Regions from separate parts of the Arthrobacter sp. AD-310 genome, predicted to be linked through region 3. Evidence: riboswitches for the same ligand, from Rfam matches in the RefSeq annotation. Region 3 holds a riboswitch; each other region holds the start of a gene.
What was found. Region 3 has a riboswitch for cyclic di-AMP ahead of ACYQ1Z_RS05110 (M23 family metallopeptidase). Riboswitches for the same ligand answer to the same signal wherever they lie in the genome.

Region 1 (7,103 bases), on a different contig from region 3:
CGCCTCGACAGGGCAACCAGGACCTGGGTGGACACCGGCGTCCTCAATGACAGCCGGAGTAACACTTTGGCTGACACCCTGTGGGACGGCAACAAGCTATACATCGCTTCGCATGTAGTGACCGTGTCCGGGGACGGGACGCCCAAGCCGTCCATTCCAGGGCAGCCGGCCAAGCTTTATCGCTACAGTTATTCCTCAGGCAAATACACCCTGGACCCTGGTTTTCCTACTACTATCACCAATAACAGCAGCGAATCGATGACGATTGACAAGGACACTACGGGCGCAATCTGGGCCACTTGGACGCAGGTTTCCGGAAACGCGACCTCGGGCTACACGAACGCCGTTTATGTGAACGTGTCCACTCCCGGCGGAACAAGTTGGAACACGCCATTTGTTCTGCCCGTGGCGGACCCGAATCCTGCGCCAGATGACATTTCTGCCGTCGTTTCCTTCGGGAGCAACAAGATCGGGGTGATGTGGAGTGATAATCCCGCGGGCACCGTTTATTGGGCAACGCGCACCGACGGAACGTCCCCGACCGCGGCGTCTTCATGGAAGGTCCAGCCCGCTGTTCAAGGAAAGGGCCAAGCGGATGACCATTTGAATCTCAAAGCCCTTCTCGCTGATTCCGCCGGACGAGTCTATGCTGCTTTGAAGACGAGCCTAAATGACACGTACACGGACAAGACGCTGCCACAACTTCAGTTGCTTGTCTTCCGCCCCGGAACCGGTGCTTTCACAAAGTCAACGATTGCAACCGTTGCTGATTGCGTTTCCCGCCCCCAGGTCGTGCTGGACACCACGAATAACGTGGTCAGAGCGTTTCACACTGCGCCTTCCACATCCGTTTCGGGATGCGCATACTCGGGCGTAGCGGGAAGTATCTACGAAAAGACCGCGTCCATGGACAACCCCGTGTTTGGCAGCGGCCGCGGAACTCCCGTCATCCAAGACGGAGCATCCCCAAACATCAATGACGTAACAACAACCAAGCAGAGCCTTAACTCCAGCACCGGTGTCGTGATCCTGGCGAGCAACAACGTCACCAAACGCTACTGGTTCTCGGACCGGTCCCTGGGGTCGGCGCCCGCCCCCAGTCCCTCACCGACACCTACCCCAACCCCTTCCCCTTCGGGAAGCATTAGCGTGGTGGGGACGGCGAGCAGCTATTCCGGTACGGCTGCTCCGATCACCCTCGCAAAACCGGCGGGTACGACCGCCGGTGATTTGTTGGTCGCCGCCTTTACTGCCGATTTAACCCCGTCGGTTAGCAGTGCTCCCGCCGGATGGACGCCACTTGTAAACGGTCTTACCATCGGAAACGGAGCGCGGATCTTTGTCTACTACCGGGTGGCAGGAACGGCTGAGGGCGCCTCTTATACCTGGTCTACCAGCACTGCTGTGAAATGGGGTGGCGGGATGACTGCTTATCGCGGAGCGAGCACATCAAGTCCGATTGACAGCATGGTGGCTACCCGCGTGGACACCAGCTACACGGCGACAAGTATCACGTTGCCAGGAGTAACAACGGCCAGCAACGGTGCCCTCCTTATCGGTGGCGTTGGGTTCGACAGCTCAACTCCTGCGGCATCTCCCCCGACAGGATGGGCAGAGCGCTGGGAGGCGGCGGGTGGACAAATCGCCGAACAGGCCGACAAAGTCCAGACATCCGCGGGCGCCAGCGGCGCAGCCACCTGGACATTTTCCGGGGCCAAAGCAGCGGGGGCCTGGCAAACGGCATTGCGACCATCCGGTTAAGGCTTGCTGAATCTTGAACAAGGCACAACCAAAGCCGCGTGGGAAAAGACGTGCTTGTATCAGCATTTTGACTCTGTTATGCGCCATGGGAATGACCGGTTGCGATGAGGTTACACCCCAACTTGCAGATGATGGGCCTACCGTCCACTTCACTGCAGCCGGTGATGTGGGACTTGGCAGCGGCGCCAAGGGGGTTTTGAACAAAGTACGAGAGCTTGCACCCGACTTCAACATCATCTTGGGTGACCTGTCCTATGAGCAAGGTGCCGAGCAGAAATTCTGCGATTTAGTACAACAACTGCTGGGGCCAGAAATTCCCACTCTGCTTGTGGCTGGCAACCATGAGAGCAATGGTCCCGACGGCTACATAAGCAATTACGTGGAATGTCTTCCGAATCGGCTTCAAGGATTGCAAGGAGACTACGGTAAGCAATGGTACGTAGACGTCCCGGACGAGAATCCGATAGTTCGGCTGATCATGGTCTCGCCGGGTTTGGAATTTCCCGACGGTAGAACGGACTATTCCAAGGGCAGCGCATCTTACCTATGGACCGAAGCCGCTATTGATACAGCCAGAGAAGCGAAAATTCCCTGGACGATAGTCGGTATGCACAATATGTGCTTCAGCATAGGACACTATGGGTGTGATGCCGGCCAAGCATTCCTAAACCTGCTCGTTAGGAAAAGTGTTGACCTTGTACTCACAGGACACGAGCACGTCTATCAGCGCACTTTCCAGATTGGATACGGCGACGGATGTCCTTATCTCTTCGTGCAGGAAGTCAATCCGAAGTGCGTGACTGATTCGGACAGCAGTGTGAACCAAGGCAACGGAACCGTCTTCGTCACCAATGGTGTCGGAGGTCAGAGCTTGAGGGACATCAACACGGAAGACGCTGAGAAGCCCTACTTCGCCGCATGGTCAGGCGCCAACTACAGCCCGGCTAAGGGTACCGCCCACGTGGTCTTGGATAGCACCCACATGAGAGTGGACTTTATTCCTTCCCGCGGATACGAGTTTCAAGATTCATTCCGTATCGAAAGGTGAGATAGCGCCTTCTTTGGCCGCCGCGCACCCTGCCAGTGGGCGATAGCACACCATCGCGCCAGATCCTTCATGACTCGGCAATGCCCGTGATGCCTGTTACTGGATTGTGACTTAGCGCTGCGTCTCCGGTACGGTCTACCTCTGGGGCTGCCCCAGCCGGCCCAATCCCGCAAGACGCCTAACTCTGCCACTTACGGGATCCCGAGACTCCTGGCAGAGGCGGGGGACCCACGTGTCCCGGGCATGGTTCTGCCTGCCCTCGGGGTGAAGTCACGGCAAACCTCATGAGTGGCCGGATGCTCTCATCCGAACCCGACAGCTAACCCCGCAGGCGACGAGAGGCACTACTCATGTCTGCATCTACGGATCAGCCGCGCACAAAAGCGCATCAGTCCATGGAAGAACCGGTTAATTCGACCCGTATTCATTCCGAACCTCACCGTTACACCGGGGTTCTCAAACGCCCACTCACGGTGCGCCTGGCCACGACTGCCTTTGTTGCCCTATTAGGCGCCGCCACTTTGGGGCTCTCAGCAAACACCGAAGCTCTGAATGTTGAACGGGTAACCAACTCCGCAAAGCAGCAGCCCGTTGCATCGCACATGCATCGCGACCAGCTCCTCCAGGCAACTGCCCCACTGGAACCTACTACAGAGGCGACGGTGGAACCCGACGCCGCCCCTGCCCCTGTTCCGGCGGCCAGCGAGCCACCACTTCCGGAAACAACACTGGAGTCCACGCTGGCACCGGCTTCGGCCCCCCTGGCGAATCTGGCATCGACTTCTACCCCGATGCCTACCGGAGTTCCAGGCGGATGGGTTATGACCTTCAATGACGAATTCAATGGAAGTTCCCTCGATACGACCAAGTGGTCCGACTGCTGGTTCTCCCCCACATGTGGTGAGATGAACAAAGTCAGCACCAGCCCGAGCAATGTCGCAATCAAGGATGGCAATCTCGCACTGACGCTGGCCTCGTCCACTTCCGGCGCCCTCGTTTCCAGCAATCCCAAGGGCGGGGCGGGCAGTGGCTATCAATTCACCACTGGTTACGTGGAGGCCCGCATCAAGTTCCCCGGTGACGCTAACGGGCTGTACAACTGGCCTGCGTTCTGGTCGACCGGGCAGTCATGGCCTACGACTGGGGAAAATGACATCGCAGAAGTCCTCAAGGCTAAAATGACCGTGAATTACCACTCAGGTTCCGGTACGCATAACCAGGGCACAGTTCCGGGTGACTGGGCGAACCAATTCCACACTTTCGGCTTGCACCGTACGGCAACCTCATCCGACGTGTACTTTGATGGGGTTAAAGTCAAGTCCTATCCCACGGACGATGGCAACGCGCCGCAGTATATTGTCCTCAACGTTGGGGCAGCGTCTACTAATCCAGTTTATGGGCCAGCCTCGGAGGTACAGGTCGACTACGTTCGCGCTTGGCAGTGATTTTCCTCCCTTATAATGGGCTCACCTGGACGGCGGCGGCATATCCCGCCGCCGTCCATTTTTGGCAGTTTCTCACTTTCAAAAAACAAGCCGGCGGCCCATCCGGTTCTTCCCATCATTTAGTAAACTCTTGCAATGAAGCTTCTGTACATAACAGAAAGTGTCCCTAACCGAGATCCTGTGCTGGGTGATGGAAGCTCTCTCATCCCCTTCGAGGTTTTGCGTCACCTACCTGCTGACGTGACGGTAACATTGCTGACATTCTCCGGGCCCGTGACGGTGCCGGATGAAGTTCGATCACGCTGCAACTCTGTGCATGTTGTCCCTCGACGAAGCAGGACGCTAGCTGCACTCCGTTCAGGCCTAGGCGTGAACGGACTAGGGCGGCAAGAACGATCGACGAGGCGTGCCCGAGAATTAGTGGCAGCATTGTCCCTGCAACAGGACGCTACGCTGATCCACGGGCCCCACGCGCTGTTTCTCTCCCACTATGTTTGGGGTCCTCTGGTCCTGCAGACTGTTGATCCTTGGTCTATCCGGGCGGCCATGGATACTGCCATCGCAGGAAAGTTGATGCCAGCATATAAAGTCAGGGCGTATCTGGCTCTGCGGGCAGAACGACGCCTCCCGGCCCGTGCGCGGCTGTTGACCGTCGGTGCAGGAGACGCTGCCGCGTGGAGCAAGAAGCTGGCGCGGCCCGTGACCAGCGTTGCCAATGGAGCAGAGTCTGCGCCTCGTTACCGGGGGAAACGGAACTCTCCGGTGGTTTGCTTCGTGGGGAGCCTCAATTATGGTCCCAATATCGACAGTGCTCATGTGCTGGTCAAAAAAATTGCACCAATGGTCTGGGAGCACGTTCCCGATGCGAAATTCGTTGTTGCGGGTCGCCAACCTGCGGACTCAGTTCTTGCGCTGTCTGCTGATCAGGTTGAAGTCCTGGCTAATGTCCCCTCCGTGATGGACGTATTCAATGGTTCGGATGTGGCGGTCTTCCCAGACGAGCACGGCGTCGGCATACGGAATTCCGTCCGGGAAGCCTTGGCTGCAAATGTGCCCGTTGTGGCGACACCTGTCGCCGCCCGTGAACAGGCTCCGCATCCTTTGCTAACTATCGAAAAGGACCCGACACAATTCGTAGACCAGGTCGTAAACCATCTGAACGGCGGCCCGCCGAGGCTCATGTCCGATACCGGTTCTGAAGTCCGGACGTGGACGCAAACTGCTGCAGATTATCTGGATCAAATTCACTTGGCGGTGAACGACTGGCACCTGAAAGAAGGCAAAACCCCATGACACCAGGCGGAGACCTTGCGCGGGCAGGAGCAAGCGGCGCGATGTGGCAAGGTCTTGCCTTCGTTTCAGGCCGGCTGATCGTACTTGCGACCACTGTGGTCTTGGCAAGACTCCTCTCACCGGAGGAATACGGGCTGGTTGCATTTGCCTTAGTGCTGATGTTATACACCGAAAGCGTTGCTGACGCAGGAGTAGCCCAAGCTCTGGTCTATTTACCCCGAACCAAGGTTATGGCGCAGTCCGCACTCCTGATCTCGCTTGGTCTAGGCACCTCCCTCGCGTTAATTGTTGCATTGGGGGCGCCTCTAACCTCAGAAGTATTTGGTTTTCCCGCTGCCGTCCCATTGATCCAAGTCATATCAGTATCAATTTTTGCTACTTCATGCGGGGCAGTTCCTGAAGCCCTGCTCAGACGCGATCTCCGCTTCAGGCAGCTGACTGCAGCCCCCGTAATCCGGGCAGCTTTAATGGGTTCGGTTACTCTTCTTCTGGCTTTTCAAGGACAAGGCGCATTGTCTCTTGCACTAGGAACCGTGGCGGGTTCAGTGGGTTATGCTGCCACGTGTTGGTACCTAGTCCGCCATGATGCGCCCTGGAGGTTTTGGCGATCGAGTTGGCACTCCATCCGGGCTAACCTGTCCTTCGGTGCGCCTGTAGCGGGCAGCAGCTTACTTGCCCGGCTGATATTTGATGTGGATTACCTCATTATTGGACTTGTTCTGGGCGCCCAAGCGCTCGGTTATTACACCTTGGCATTCCGGCTTCCGGAAGCCCTTATTTTGAATGTATTCTTCGTACTCTCAACTGTGCTGTTTCCCCTTTATACACAGGTCCGTGACGACCCTTATCGACTCCGGGCCGGATACCTGAAAAGCATGCAGATTCAAGCGTTGTACGGGGTCCCGGCAGGCGTTGGCCTCGCTGTCCTGGCACCCGTGCTTGTGCCTTTGCTTTTCGGTCCCCAATGGGGAGACGCTGTGCTCCCTCTGACCTTATTGGCCATATATGCCGCCGTTCGTTCGCTGGGAGCAGGGGCGAATGACGTGTACAAAGCCCTCGGCCGGCCCGGGCTTTCAATAACTATTTCCATAATCCGGCTTTTGATTTTGGTGCCGGTGCTTTTTTTTGCCACCCAATGGGGCATCGCCGGAATTGCGTCAGCTCAACTCGCAGTTGCCGTGATTTTCGCAGTGGGTATGCAGACGGTAGCAGCGAAAGTAATCCGGATCAGGACGAGCATGATGTTTCAGGCAGTGCTACCCGGACTGGTATGCGGGGCCGCTGTGGCAGTTTCCGGATTGATTACCTTGGTGCTGCCATTGCTGGGCGGCGCCGCCACCGCCGTCTTGGTCATATTCGTCGCACTGCCGATGGTCTACTTGATTCTGCGCTTAGGCTTCCCGGAACTGCACAAAGACCTTCTGACCCTGGTCCGCCTACGGTGATCGGCTGGGCCAGTTGCTAACCGCATGGCGCCACAGCCAAAAGTCCCGGTCAGCAGCGATCACTGCGTTCACGTCTACCCGGTTTTGGTCTTTGCCCGATGAGCTACTCAA
Region 2 (7,103 bases), on a different contig from region 3:
CACCCTGGGAGCCGACGTGGAGGTGCAGGCCGTTGACGGATCATGGCCGGATGCATCAGCCAGGGAACGACGCCGGCTGGGGAGCCTCCTCGGGGCGTGGGAAGCGGACGCGGGCGCCGGGGCCGCCGTGGTCATCGTGGACGGGCTGGTCGCCGTTGGCGCCCCAGGCGAACTCGAGTACGCCGCGAGGGCTGGCCGCACCACCTGGGTCCTTGCCCACATGGTGGTTCCCGAAACATATGGAGCCGAGGCGGTGGCGCGTGAAGCCCGGGCCATGCGCGCGGCCTCCGGTGTCATCGGCACCAGCAGCAGCACGGCCGCGGTCCTGAAGGAGCGGCACGGGCTTGCCCGGGTCCATGTTGCCCTCCCGGGGGTCGATCCCGCGCCTGCCGCAGCCGGTTCCCGTCCACCCCGGATCATCGTTGTCGCGGCACTCCTGCCGAACAAGGACCAGTTGCTCACCGTCGAAGCGTTGGCCATGGTCAAGGACCTGGAGTGGACTGCTGCGCTGGTGGGCACGGACCAGGCGGACAGCGACTACGCGATGGACGTGCGTGCCGCCATCAGCCGGCACCGGCTGGAAGGCCGGGTGGAGCTCGCAGGCGAGCTCACAGGCAACCCCCTCGAAACCGAGTGGCACGCCGCAGACCTCAGCCTCCTGGTGTCCGAAGCCGAGGCGTTTGGCATGGTTGTCACCGAGTCCCTGGCACGCGGCATTCCCGTGGTAGTGCGGGAGGGAACGGGGGCGGTGGAAGCGCTGGGGCTGGCCATGCTCACAGCGGACGACGGCGGGCCCCGGCTTCCGGGCGCAGTGGTGCCGCTGGCGGCAGGGGACAAGGAGAACCCACGACGGCTGGCACAGGTCCTGCGGCGTTGGCTGGAGGACCCAGGCACCCGTCGGGAGTGGAGGACCGCTGCGGCGGAAGCACGGGGAAGGCTGCCGGGCTGGGACCGGATGGCGGCGACCGTCCTGGACGCACTGAAGGCGTCAGGTTCCCCGTAACGGGCTCAACCCTGGGGGCAGCACCAAGGCAGTCAGTACCAGGGCAGTCAGCACCGTTCCGGCATGTGCTGCTACAGGCGGCTCCGGTGCCCGGCAAAGAAATCGCGAAGCAGCGCCGCGCACTCCGCCTCCCGAATTCCCGGATAGACCTCCACCCAGTGATTGAGTCGGCGTTCCCGCAGGACGTCGAACACAGAGCCTGCGGCGCCGGCCTTTTCGTCCCAGGCTCCGAAGACCACCCGCGGAATCCGGGCGAGGACAATCGCCCCCGCGCACATCGCGCAAGGTTCCAGGGTGACCACCAGGGTGCAATCGGACAGGCGCCAGCCGTCCGCCTTCCCGCCATTCACGGCGGCCAGTTCACGCAGCCGTTCTGCCGCCTGCCGGATGGCCACCACCTCAGCGTGCGCCGTGGGGTCACCAAGCTCTTCACGCTGGTTGCGCCCTGAACCGAGTACATCGCCGTCGGGGCCCAACACCACGGCGCCGATCGGAACATCCTCCGTATCGAGGGCACGCCGGGCTTCGGCGAGGGCGAACCCCATCCATGTGTTGAATTTTCCAGCGGAGACCATGGCTCAATGATAGTTTCGGAGGATACCCAAAGCCCGTGACGACCAGCGCCGGGAGGCACAGTGAGCACCGTCCGTGACCGTGTGGACAGATGGATCAAGCCGTATGCCGCGTTGTGGCTGACCATGATTATTGGTGGGTCGCTGGTTGTGGCCATGGCGTTGCTCGGTGCCGAGGTGTACTCCAACGTGGTGGACGACGAAGGGCTGGCGAGCCTTGATATTCCCGCCCTGGAATACGCTCAGACGCTGCGGAATCCCGAAACGGATGCCTTCGTCACCGGCTTCACGAACGTGGGCGGCGGCGTCGGAATGCCCATCCTGGCGAGCATCCTCACAGCGTGGCTGACGTTCCTGAGCCGGACCTGGCGGCCTATCGTCCTGGTGGCCGGGGCCGCGGCGGTATCCACCACCGCCACCACAGTGGGCAAGCGGCTGGTGGGCAGGACCCGCCCGGACCACTCGGAAGCGGTTCCGCCGTATGAATCCACCCCGTCGTTTCCCAGCGGCCACACACTGAACACGACCGTGGTGATTGGCGTCCTGGTCTACATCATCTGCCTTCAGTTCCAGCTGCTCTGGGTACGGATCACGGCGATCACGGCGGGAACCATCTTCATTGTCGCCATGGGCCTGAGCCGCGTGTTCCTGGGCCACCACTGGCTCACGGACGTGATGGCCGGCTGGTTCCTCGGACTGGCCTGGGTGTCCATGGTCATCCTGGCCCACCGGCTGTTCCATCTCATCAGGCGCAGGGAGCACGCGGGCCCGGCACCCACCTTTGAGCACCCCGTGGTGCGCGATGTTGTGGCGGACGCCATCCATCACGACGCCGGCACAAACCGGAGTTCCGGGCGCGACACTGACCGGACCGCCGGGCAGGGTCCTGAGCGCAGCACGGGCCGGAGCCCGGGTCACGGAAAGGAATAGCGCGGGTGATAGTTTTTACCAATGCGCACTCTCGTTGTGGACCACCCGCTCGTCGCCCATAAGCTCACCGTCCTGCGGGACAAGAACACCCCGTCGCCCGTGTTCCGGCAGCTCACGGAGGAGCTGGTGACGCTCCTGGCCTACGAGGCAACCCGGGACGTCCGCACCGAACCGGTGACCATCGAGACGCCCGTCAGCACCACCGTGGGCACCGCGTTCACCAAGCCCACCCCGCTCGTCGTTCCCATCCTCCGCGCAGGCCTGGGCATGCTGGAAGGCATGACCAAGCTGGTGCCCACGGCCGAAGTCGGCTTCCTGGGGATGGCCCGGGACGAGGAAACCCTGGACATCATCACGTACGCCGAGCGCCTCCCCGAGGACCTCACCGGCCGGCAGATCTTTGTGCTGGACCCGATGCTGGCCACCGGCGGAACCCTGCGCGAAGCCATAAAGTTCCTCTTCAAGCGCGGCGCCTCGGACGTCACCTGCATCTGCCTGCTGGCCGCGCCGGAAGGCCTCGCCAAGCTGGAAGAGGAACTCTCCGGCGCCAACGTGACCATCGTCCTGGCCTCCATCGACGAGAAACTGAACGAGAAGTCCTACATCGTTCCCGGCCTCGGGGACGCGGGGGACCGCCTTTACGGCATCGCTGGCTAGGACACAACCCTTTCCGCTGCCCGGGCCGTTGGCTAGCCTGTGCCCATGGACTGGAAACTGGAACTTGTGTTTGTCCCCGTGTCCGACGTGGACCGCGCCAAGGATTTCTACGTCAACAAGGTCGGCTTCAATCCCGATTTTGATGAGCGGCCCTCCGACGGCATCCGCTTTGTACAGCTGACGCCGCCCGGCTCAGCCTGTTCCATCTGCATCGGCGAAGGGCTCACCGACGCGCCTCCCGGCACCGGCTCAAACCTCCAGTTGGTGGTCAGCGACATCCAGGCGGCCCACGACCACCTGAAGAACAACGGTGTGGAAGTCAGCGACGTGGACATCCAGGCCTGGGGCCACTTCGTCTATTTCGCCGATCCGGACGGCAACCGGTGGGCGGTGCAGTACATCCCCGGACGCTGAGGCGGCCGGGGATGCAGTGGGTCCTGCTCAGGGCTGGTTTAGTACCAGTTGTTGCCCAGGTGGAAGTTCAGGGCGCCGCACGGAGACTGGTAGCGCTCCTTGATGTAGTTCAGGCCCCAGTTGATCTGCGTGCGGTAGTTGGTGAGGTAGTCCGCGCCGGCGCTGGCCATCTTTTCGGCGGGCAGGGACTGGACGATGCCGTAGGCGCCGCTGCTCGGGTTGGTGGCCGTGGTGGTCCAGTCGGACTCCTTGTCCCACAGGGTCACCAGGCACTGCATCTGGTCCTGGCCCCAGCCGTAGGAAGCCAGCTGGCCGGCGGCGTAGGCCTGCGCGCCGGCAGGGTCGTTGACCGCGACGACGGGAGCGGGCTCGGGTGCCGGCTCGGGCGCGGGCGCGGGTTCCGGAGCGGGAGCCGGCTCGGGGGCGGGCGCAGGGGCCGGCTCGGCGGCCTGCGGAACCACGTTGATCGGAGCCGGTGCAGGGGACTCGGCCGGGTTGGACCGGATCTCGCTCTTTTCGATGCTCATGCTGGCATCGGAATCTGCGGGCGCCGCGGTGGTTGACGCTGAGGGGGCCAGCGTACCGGTGGCCTGTCCTGCGGCACCCACTCCGCCCACCAGCAGGGCGGCGCCTGCGGTGAGGACGGCGGCACGCTGGCCAAAGGTGAACTTCCTGCCCGCGGGACGCTGTGTATTGCTGTCCGACTCGTGTTTTGCGCGCGGCTGTACCGGGAATTTGAACATGATTGATCGCCTCTCACACCTGCGGAGTTAGCTGTCGGGTTCGGATGAGGGCATCCGGCCGCACGGAACAGACACGTGCTGGCTTAACCCCTAGGGCAATCGATGCCCGGGACGGTGGGTCCCCCGCCTCTGCCTTGGATCAAACGGAATCCGGGAAGTGGCAGAGCTTGGCGTCATCCGGATACGCGGCCCGAACGGGAACCGCACCCAATCGACGGTACAGGAAGGCGCTGCTTAAGTCACATTTAGGTAACGGACATCACGAATGACGGCGCGTCGGTTTGCCTAAACATCGAAGGAAGGCAGTTGAACTGTGAACTGCGTGCAGCCGGGCCGTGATGACACCGTTACCCGGCCTCCGTGAGCCTCCACAATGGATTGCACAATAGACAGGCCGAGACCACTGGTGCCCTCGGCGGCGCCCGCACCTTCCGCGTCTTCCGTACCTTTCCTGGCGGCGTCTGCGCGGGCAAAGCGGGAGAACGCGTGGTCGACAAACTCTGCCGGGATGCCGCCGCCGTCGTCCGTTACCGTGACTACCGCCGTGCCCTCCGGCGAGGTGCCAACTCCCGTCACCACAGTGGTGCCGGCGGCGGTATGCTTCCGCGCGTTCGACAGCAGGTTCATGAGCACCTGGCGCAGCTGGGACGCATCGCCCTTGACCAGCACGGGCCCGTCCGGCAGTTCCAGCCGCCACGTGTGCCCGGGGGCCATGACCTTCTCGTCGCTGACGCTTTCGACCACCAGCTGCGTGAGGTCCACTTCGCTGAGCTTCAGCGGCTGGCCCTCGTCCAGCCGTGCCAGCAGCAGGAGGTCCTCCACCAGCGCGGTCATCCGCTCCGACTGGCTCTGCACCCTGGCCAGGGATTTTTGCCCGTCGGGGGTGAATCGCTCCGTCATCCGCATCAGCTCCGTGTAGCCGCGGATGGCCGTTAGCGGTGTCCGCAGCTCGTGCGATGCGTCGGCCACGAATTGACGCACCTTGGTCTCACTCTTCTGCCGCGCCTGCAGCGCGTTCGCCACGTTGTCCAGCATCAGGTTCAGTGCGTGGCCCACGCTGCCCACTTCGGTGCCCGGGTTGGCGTTCGACGGCGGCACGCGGACCGCCAGCGCGACCTCACCGGCGTCGAGGGGCAGTTGCGACACGCGGGTGGCAACCGCGGACAGCTGTTCGAGCGGCTTCATGGTGCGCCGGATCAGTACCGTTCCCACGAGGCCGATCAGCAGCAGGCCGCCCAGCGATACAAAAACGAAGGTCCAGACCAGGGAAGCGAGGGTGCTTTGCTTGCCGGCGAGCGGGAGGCCGGTGACCAGGACGTCGCCGAAGTCCGTTTGCACGGCTACAAGCCGGTACGCGCCGTTGGACAGCTTCCGGTCCACGGGCCGGGCATCGGTGGCGAGTGCGAGCAAAACCTTTTTGTCGTCGGCGGACAGCGCCGACCGGCTGGTATCCGAGGCGAGGAAGCCGCCGCTGTTCACCTGGCCGTTCACGATCCGGGCATTGACCGTGCCCACGCTCTGTCCTCGGGCGTCCAGGGGGTCGCGGCCGTTGAAACCGCCCATTGGAGGGCGGCCGGGATCGTTGGCCCGTTCGGCGGCCTGGCTCAGCTGGTCATCCAGCTGGCGAGTGAGGAACGCGTCCATAGATACATAGCTGGCCACCCCGACGGCGCCGCAAATGGCGATCAGCAGCGCCATCGCGAGCAGGATCAGCCTGGTCCGCAGGTGCCAGGTGGCGGGCTTGAGCCAGCTCCGGGAATGCTGGGCCGGAGCCTGGGGGAAGGGCATGACAGCCTACTCCGCGGGCTTGATCACATAACCGGCGCCACGCACGGTATGGATCATGGGCGGGTGGACGGCGTCGATCTTCTTGCGCAGGTAGGAAATGTAGAGCTCCACGATGTTGGCCTGCCCGCCGAAGTCGTAGTCCCATACCCTGTCCAGGATCTGCGCCTTGCTGATGACGCGCTTAGGGTTTTCCATAAGGTAGCGGAGCAGTTCGAACTGTGTGGCGGTGAGCTGGACGTCCTCCCCGGCCCGCGTGACTTCGCGCGTGTCGACGTTGAGGACAAGATCGCCAACGACCAGTTCGGCGGTGTCCATGGCTGCGACCCCGGAACGCTGCACCAGGCGGTGCAGCCGGAGAATGACCTCCTCCATGCTGAACGGCTTGGTGACGTAGTCGTCGCCCCCGGCGGCCAGCCCCACGATCCGGTCCTGGACGGCATCCTTCGCGGTGAGGAAGAGCGCGGGCACCTCGGGAGCAAAGGCGCGGATCCTGCCCAGCAGTTCGACGCCGTCGAACCCCGGAAGCATCACGTCCAGCACCAGCACGTCCGGGCGGAAGTCCTTTGCGAGCTTCACGGCCTCGGGGCCGTCCGCGGCCACGGCGACGGACCATCCAGCCATCCGCAGGCCCATGCTCATCAGTTCGGACAAGCTGGGCTCGTCATCGACCACAAGGGCACGGATGGGGGAGCCGTCCGGGTGGGACAGCTTGGGAAGGTTGTTGGTCATGGAGTGCGAAGTGGCCATGGGACAACTCTCCGATCGGTGGGTGTAGCCCGGCTTTGGCTTTCCTGTGCGCAGGCTGTGAATGCCAGCGTAGCCAGCTGGGCAAGGTCCTGCAGCGAACCGGCAGCTTGGTCGCGCGGGCACCCGCCTGGCACCCTCTAGCAGGAGGGCAGGGTAGTCCCGGGCTCATTTCCGGACGTTCGGACGGGAAAAATCTTTTCCCCGGAGCGCATCGGGCTGGACAGGGGCGTCGGGCTTGAGGAGCGATTT
Region 3 (7,103 bases):
GCCGGCAGGCCAGTCGTGGAAGTTGATTCCGACGGCGGCCAGCGAGTTGGTGACCAGCATGGTGCAGTCCTGCATAACGCCCAGCTGGGCGTAGGCGGCGGACAGGATGGCCGCACCCTTGCCGCTTGCGGAAGCGGCCGGCGCGGCGGGGGCAGAGGCGGCGGAGACGGTGGCCGTGACCTTGGGGGCAGCAGGAGCCTCGGCAACCGGAGCCGGAGCGGCTTCCTCAACCACGGGTTCTTCCTCAACGACAGGAGCCGGGGAGGTGGTGACTGCCGGCTTCTCAAAGGTGATCGCGATGGTGGAGGCTGCGGAAATCGGGGCTTCGATCGCGGACTCGACCTCAAGGGCCGAGGCCGGTGCCGAGTCACGCTGGATGTTGGCGTCAGCCGCGTTGGCTGCAATGCCGCTGGTCAGGACCAGGCCGGAGGCTGCGGCAATGACCGCTGCCTGGCGTCCGACGCCGCCGGCGTTGTCGCCAACAGCCTTGGCGATGATGGCGATCGAGTTGGTTTTGGTGACCTCGGCGCGGTGCCGTGCGGTAGCACGAGTAGTCATCTTTTCTCTCTTTCGAATTCCTCGGGGCCTGTGGGCCGCACAAGGGTGTTGGACGCGCCGGCATCTTGGGGGTACGTCGGCGCGTCCCGAACGGGGATTAGTGATTTGGCGGATGCGCGGGCAAAGAAAAAGTTCCGGGGGCCGAAGCCCCGGGAACTGATTAGCCTGCGAGGGTGTAGAAGGAGGAGGTTCCGGTTGCAGCTACGGAGTGGAGCAGGGTGCCCTGGGAGGGGTTGAGCGCGCTGACCATCATGCCGTTGCCTACGTAGATACCGACGTGTGCGCCACCGTTCTGCATCACCAGGTCACCCGGCTGGGGGGTGGAGGTGGGGGTCATGGCGGTCCATGCGTTGACGCGGGGAATGCTGATGCCGGCCTGGGCGTAGACCCACTGGGTGAAGCCGGAGCAGTCCCAGCCGCTCACGGGGCTGGTGCCGCCCCAGACGTAGGGGCTGCCAATGCCGGTGTAGGCAATGGCTGCCAGGCCGGAGGTGGCGGCCGAGGAGGCTGCCGCGGCAACCTTTTCGGCTGCTGCCGTGGCCGTGGTGGCGTTGTCCGCGTCGTCGTCGTCCGAGGTGGACTGGGGAGTCACGCGCTCAACGACGGGAGCTGCAACGGTGGTGACCACGGGACGCTCGAAGGAGACCGTGGCGGTGGGGGCGGCGGTGACCGCAAGGGCGGTCTGCGCCGAGCCGGACTCGGCGGACGCGGAGACACCGGCAGTGGTGTCCGCAGCGTTGGCCGGCAGGCCCATACCCAGGACCAGTCCCGAAGCAGCAGCAACAACTGCAGCCTGGCGACCTACTGTCCCGGCGTTGGCACTAACAGCCTTGGACACAGCGTCCAGGGGGTTGGTACGAACCGGTTGCGCACGGTGGCGCGCAGAACTATGGCGTGAAGACACGAAGGTAGCCTCTCCCAATGCCTGCGAGGTGAGCTGTCGGATTCGGATGGGAGTCACCCGGCCGCGCTGCTTCCATGGAAGCTTTGCGACTTAACCCCAAGGCCTTCATGACGAAGACCAAATTTGGTTCCCCCGCCCCTGCCAGACGATGAAATGCGAACGGACCTTGAGCGGTGGCAGAGTTAGGCAATCCGCACAAGAGCGTCAACTTCGGAAAAGTTGACGCGAGTTAGACGGTACAGCAGTTTCGCGTGAATGTCACATTCAGGTCACGGCGGGTCACAACGAACTGGGAGTTTGCCCTCATTTGACTACAGCCAGCCCGTCGGATCGACCACTTCGCCGTTGACCTGCACCTCGAAGTGCAGGTGGCAGCCAGTCGAAGCCCCGGTGGTGCCACTCAAAGCCACCACGTCGCCCCTGGAGACCGTCTGGCCCTCAGTCACACTGAAGGACGAAAGGTGGTTGTACGTGGTCTCCAGGCCGTTTCCGTGGTCAATCACCACACGGTTGCCGCCGCCGAACTGGTGCCAGCCCACAAAGGTCACGGTGCCGGTGGCGGCGGCGAGCACGGAGGTGCCGCACTGCGCCACGTAGTCCTGGCCGCGGTGGAAGTCGCCGGAGCCGCCCGTGATGGGGCTGACGCGGTAACCGAAAGGCGATGCGGTAACCATGCTGGCCAGCGGCGCACCAAGGCTTCCGACCGATGCGGCGCGGGAGACGGCGCCCGCGGACTGGGCACTCAGGAGCTGCTTGAGCTTGCCGTCAGGGTCGGCCTGCGTCACGACCGCTGAGCGGCTGAAGTCGATCTGGGCGCCGGCTTCAGCGGAAATGGCCGGCTGCTGCGGCGTGACGGCGGACGCGGCAACAGGCGTGCTTCCGGAGGCGTCCGTGGCCATCACGGGACTGGTGGCAGGAACAGTCACTGTAAGCACCATGCCGGTGGCGGCCAAAGCGATCCCGGCCTTCTGGCCGATGCCGCTTGCAGAGGCGAACTCGGTGATCTGCCGGAACGGACCCCGACGGCGCCGCGCATCACGGTGGAGATCGCGGGGGCGCTCCGTGTGAGTAACTTCGGCCACGCGCGGGGCCGGAGCGGGGCCGGCCGCGCGGCGGCGCCCCCTGGAGGTCTGCATGGACAAGAAGGATTCCTCTCTGAAAGCCTGCGAAGTTAGCTGTCGGATTCGGGTCAGAGAGATCAAAGACCCGGTCCGGAGCAGGCAAGCTTCGGCACAGAGAGATTCCCGGAGGATTCCTACACTGGAAGAGGCTTGCTGCTGTCGGACTTCACCCCAAGGCAGTCCCCCGCTGCCGCTTGTGGTTCCCCCGCCTCTGCCAGTAGTGACTCGTGCACCTGTTCCGCTGGCAGAGCTCGGCTCCGGAACAGGTAACGCTTTAGTATCAACGCTTGCTTCAACTATAGAGGCTTAATCCCTAAAGTAACAATTCCGTTATCTTTGCGTAACCGCCATCAAATGGAGTATTCCCGGGTTGCGGGCGTCGCTCGCTAGCGGACGGTAACGAAGACGTGGGCGGCCACTTCGGGCGGCAGTTCGAGGGCGCCCTCGATGCCGGGCACGCGGACGGAAATATAGTCACCCACGCGCTCGAGCGTTACAGCGGCGCCGGGCCGGATGCCGCCTTCATCGAGCTGCGCCAGCAGTTCAGGTTCCACCTGGATGGGCTCTGCCAACCGGCTGACGGTCACCACAGAGGCGGTGCCATATGACTTCATGGCCTCCAGGAGGCTCACCGCCGTTTCCGCGACGGCCGCAGCAGCCTCACCACCCAGCGCCGCGAGGCCTGGGATGGGGTTGCCGTAGGGGGATTCGGTGGGGTGGTCCAGCAGTTCATAGATGCGCCGTTCCACACGCTCACTCATCACGTGCTCCCACCGGCAGGCTTCGTCGTGGACGTAGGCCCAATCCAGCCCGATGACGTCTGCCAGCAGCCGTTCCGCAAGGCGGTGCTTCCGCATCACTTCCGTGGCCCGCTTGCGGCCGACTTCGGTAAGTTCCAGATGCCGGTCCCCGGACACCACAACCAGGCCGTCACGTTCCATCCGGCCAATGGTCTGGGACACCGTGGGACCGGAGTGGCGCAGCCGTTCAGCAATACGGGCCCGGAGGGCAACGATGTTCTCTTCTTCGAGTTCCAAAATGGTCCGAAGGTACATCTCCGTAGTGTCGATCAGATCCGTCATCCAGCTCAGCTCCTCGAGCGCAGTACCTTGCGTTGTCCCACCGTATCGCCGTTCACCGCGACGTAGTCCGTTGGCTAGCTTAGCCTATTTTGACTTAGTCCGAATAGTTGAAGAGGCCTACTGGAGGCGTCTCACGGGCTGGACTTTGACGGTTCCGGTTCCCGCCGAATGGGCTGTTCAGGCAGAATGGGAACGGCCCAGATGCAGTCCACCCAGGCTGCCTGCCAGCGACCATCCACCCGTCCGGACCGAAGCCGTGTCCACGCCGAAATTGGAGCCCCTGTGAGCGAACCCAGCATCACTATTCCCGCCGACCTCCTCCCCAAGGACGGACGGTTCGGCGCCGGTCCCTCCAAGGTTCGGCAGGAGCAGATCGATGCGCTGTCCGCCGCAGCAAAGAACATCCTCGGCACCTCGCACCGGCAGGCCCCGGTCAAGAACCTCGTTGGTTCGGTCCGCGACGGCCTGAGCCGGTTCTTCCGTGCGCCGGAAGGTTATGAAGTGGTCCTTGGCGTCGGCGGCTCGACGGCATTCTGGGATGTCGCCAGCTTCGGCCTCGTGGAGAAGAAGGCCCAGCACCTCTCCTTCGGCGAGTTCGGCTCCAAGTTCGCCGCCGCCACTAACAAGGCCCCCTTCCTGGACGCCTCCTCCATCATCAAGTCCGAGCCCGGCACCCGCCCGGCAGCTTCGGCCGAAGCAGGCGTGGACGTGTACGCCTGGCCGCAGAACGAAACCTCCACAGGTGTTTCCGCCCCGGTGAAGCGGGTTGCAGGCGCGGACGAGGGATCACTGGTCCTGATCGACGCAACGTCGGCCGCGGGCGGGCTGGACGTCGACGTGGCCGAGAGCGACGTCTACTACTTCGCCCCGCAGAAGAACTTCGCGTCGGACGGCGGCCTCTGGCTGGGCCTCTTCTCCCCCGCCGCCCTGGAGCGCGCGGCCCGGATTAAGGCAAGCGGCCGCTGGATCCCCGACTTCCTCGACCTCCAGACCGCCATCGATAACTCGCGCCTGAACCAGACCTACAACACGCCGTCGCTGTCCACGCTGGTGACCCTGGACGCGCAGGTGCAGTGGCTGAACTCCAACGGCGGCCTCGACTTCGCGGCTGCCCGGACGGCGGACTCCGCCGGCCGTGTCTACCAGTGGGCCGAGGCTTCCGAATTCGCTACACCGTTCGTCACCAACCCGGACGAGCGCTCCAACGTCATCGCCACGGTGGACTTCGACGAATCGGTGGACGCCGCCGTCGTGGCCAAGGTCCTGCGCGCCAACGGCATCGTGGACACCGAGCCCTACCGGAAGCTGGGCCGCAACCAGCTGCGCATCGCCACGTTCGTGGCTATCGAGCCGGACGACATCACCGCGCTGCTGGCCAGCATCGACTACGTCGTGGGCGAACTGCGCAAGTAGCCGGCAGGCAGGCCGCCTGCACTTAAAGCACGACGGCGCCGCCCGGGTCCTGCCCGGCCGGCGCCGTTTGTGTAGGCGCTCTTTGTCTATCGGCGCTTACGCGACGTCGGAATCCCGGTCCGCGCCGTCGTCGTCCCCGGACGGTTTGTCCTGGGCTGCCTCGGAGAAGTCGGCGTCCGCGGCGTCGGAGCCCGTGACTGTCTCGTCCTGCACTGTGTCGTCCTGCACTGTGTCGTCCTGCACTGTGTCGTCCCGCGCCGTGTCTTCCCGCGCCGTGTCTTCCTGCACAGCGTGTTCCTGCGCCGTGTCTTCCCCGCCGGCTTCCTGCAGGGCTTCCTCGTCCTGCTGCTGCTCGTCCTGCTGCTGCTCGTCCTCCGGCCGTACCCGTTCGGCCCACGGCACCCACTCGGGCGCCAGGATCGAGTCTTCGGAGGGCAGCAGGCCCAGCTCGCTGACGGTTACCACCTTGGAGCGGGAGTTCCGGGTCAGGACCGCAAACCACTGCCAGCCGACGTAGCCTGGCAGCTTGGACTCAAACAGGTGCGTCACCAGGCGGTCGCCCTCGCTTTTGGCAGCGAGGTGGGAGCCGATGGTGCCGGCTGCAGTGATGCCCTCAATGGCGGTACGGGCCGTTTCGACGGCGGCGGCCAGGAACGCGTCCGGTTTTCCGGTGCGCCACACCGGCACGCCCGCCTTCCGCTTGGGGGCGTTCTTCACTGCGGCCGCCGGTTCCCGCACCTGTACCTTCGGCTGTTCAGCTTCCGGGACCATGGGTGCCTAAACGTCCAGCTCGTCGGCAACCTTACGCAGGGCAGCCGCGATCGCCTTGCCCTTGTTGCCTTCCGGGTACTTGCCCTTGGACAGCGTGCCGGACAGGTTGTCCAGCACGGTCACCAGGTCCTGGACCAGCGGAGCGAGGTCCCGGGCGGCGGGCCGCTTGGCCTTGGCAATGGACGGCGTCTTGTCGAGGACGCGCAGGCCCAGCGCCTGGGCACCCTTGCGGCCGTCAGCCACGCCGAACTCCACGCGGGTACCAGCCTTGAGTTCCGTCACGCCCTCGGGCAGCGACGATTTGGGCAGGAAGACTTCCTGGCCGTCCTCGCCCGCGAGGAAACCGAAGCCCTTGTCCTTGTCATACCACTTGACCTTGCCGGTAGGCACGTAATCAACCTTCTTCGTTCAGCTGTAATGAGACACGGCCGGCCGCCACCGCATCCACAATTTTGTGCGGGTTCTGTGCGGGTTCAAGGTATGGCGACTGCGGACCGTGTTGGTCTGTTCCTTCAAGGTTATCCTGCCCGGTGCCGGAATCCTGCTTTGCAGGCATGCGGTAACGGGTTCCGCAGCGTTACCGGCCGGCGCCGGCCGGGCGGTAGCGTTACGTCCATGACACCCTCGCGTTACCGGCGGCCCATCATGATCGTGGCGGCAGTCATTGCCGTGCTCTCACTCGCCGCCGTGGGAGCGGTGATGGCGCTGGCCTTCGCCGGCTCGGTGGCGCCTGCCTGGGTCACCTACCCGGCCCTGTACGGCCTGCCCGTCGCGTTCCTGCTCATGCTCTTCCTGGTCCTGGACAGTGTTGCCGGGCGCCGCCGGGCGGGAAAGCCTGACCAGCGGTAACGTTGGGATTGATGTCCCTCATTCGAGCGCTCAGCAAGGACCTGGAGGCGCGCACCGACGACTCGCTGCGTGCTTTGTTCGCTGCGCGGCCGGACCTGGTCTCTCCCGCCGTCCCCGATTTTTCCGCCCTCGCGGCACGGGCGAGTTCCCGGGTCAGCGTGCAGCGGGCACTTGAACGCCTCAACAGGCCACAGATGCAGGTGCTGGAGACACTGCACCTGTGCACCAACACCGACACCGGGCACAGCGCCTCAGCGGCGGGGCTGCGGAAGATGATTGCCGGTTCCACCGTCGCGGCCCTTGAACGGATCCTGGCAACGCTGCAGGAACTGGCGCTGGTGCACCGCGCCGCGCCGCCGCACGGGACGCCTGCCGCGAGCGGCAGGCAGCGGTACTACCTGCCCG

Region 1: linked by a shared signal. The riboswitch ahead of ACYQ1Z_RS07120 (glycoside hydrolase family 16 protein) and the one ahead of ACYQ1Z_RS05110 (M23 family metallopeptidase) in region 3 are both predicted to bind cyclic di-AMP.
Region 2: linked by a shared signal. The riboswitch ahead of ACYQ1Z_RS09780 (aggregation-promoting factor C-terminal-like domain-containing protein) and the one ahead of ACYQ1Z_RS05110 (M23 family metallopeptidase) in region 3 are both predicted to bind cyclic di-AMP.

Annotation. Positions count from the first base shown of each region.
Region 1 is NZ_BAAHNO010000010.1:101,958-109,060, forward strand. It holds gene ACYQ1Z_RS07110 (hypothetical protein) at 1-1,761, shown strand, start outside; gene ACYQ1Z_RS07115 (metallophosphoesterase) at 1,847-2,809, shown strand; cyclic di-AMP (ydaO/yuaA leader) riboswitch at 2,975-3,155, shown strand; gene ACYQ1Z_RS07120 (glycoside hydrolase family 16 protein) at 3,160-4,254, shown strand; gene ACYQ1Z_RS07125 (glycosyltransferase family 4 protein) at 4,801-5,547, shown strand; gene ACYQ1Z_RS07130 (lipopolysaccharide biosynthesis protein) at 5,544-6,992, shown strand; gene ACYQ1Z_RS07135 (aminoglycoside phosphotransferase family protein) at 6,984-7,103, opposite strand, start outside.
Region 2 is NZ_BAAHNO010000013.1:72,856-79,958, reverse strand. It holds gene ACYQ1Z_RS09805 (glycosyltransferase family 4 protein) at 1-1,003, shown strand, start outside; gene ACYQ1Z_RS09800 (nucleoside deaminase) at 1,075-1,578, opposite strand; gene ACYQ1Z_RS09795 (phosphatase PAP2 family protein) at 1,702-2,505, shown strand; gene upp (uracil phosphoribosyltransferase) at 2,527-3,162, shown strand; gene ACYQ1Z_RS09785 (VOC family protein) at 3,208-3,576, shown strand; gene ACYQ1Z_RS09780 (aggregation-promoting factor C-terminal-like domain-containing protein) at 3,615-4,319, opposite strand; cyclic di-AMP (ydaO/yuaA leader) riboswitch at 4,325-4,485, opposite strand; gene ACYQ1Z_RS09775 (HAMP domain-containing sensor histidine kinase) at 4,605-6,107, opposite strand; gene ACYQ1Z_RS09770 (response regulator transcription factor) at 6,114-6,854, opposite strand.
Region 3 is NZ_BAAHNO010000008.1:49,526-56,628, reverse strand. It holds gene ACYQ1Z_RS05120 (NlpC/P60 family protein) at 1-558, opposite strand, end outside; gene ACYQ1Z_RS05115 (C40 family peptidase) at 719-1,396, opposite strand; cyclic di-AMP (ydaO/yuaA leader) riboswitch at 1,467-1,645, opposite strand; gene ACYQ1Z_RS05110 (M23 family metallopeptidase) at 1,774-2,598, opposite strand; cyclic di-AMP (ydaO/yuaA leader) riboswitch at 2,609-2,819, opposite strand; gene ACYQ1Z_RS05105 (metal-dependent transcriptional regulator) at 2,970-3,665, opposite strand; gene serC (phosphoserine transaminase) at 3,948-5,078, shown strand; gene ACYQ1Z_RS05095 (DUF3027 domain-containing protein) at 5,175-5,849, opposite strand; gene ACYQ1Z_RS05090 (cold-shock protein) at 5,856-6,239, opposite strand; gene ACYQ1Z_RS05085 (hypothetical protein) at 6,465-6,698, shown strand; gene ACYQ1Z_RS05080 (helicase-associated domain-containing protein) at 6,710-7,103, shown strand, end outside.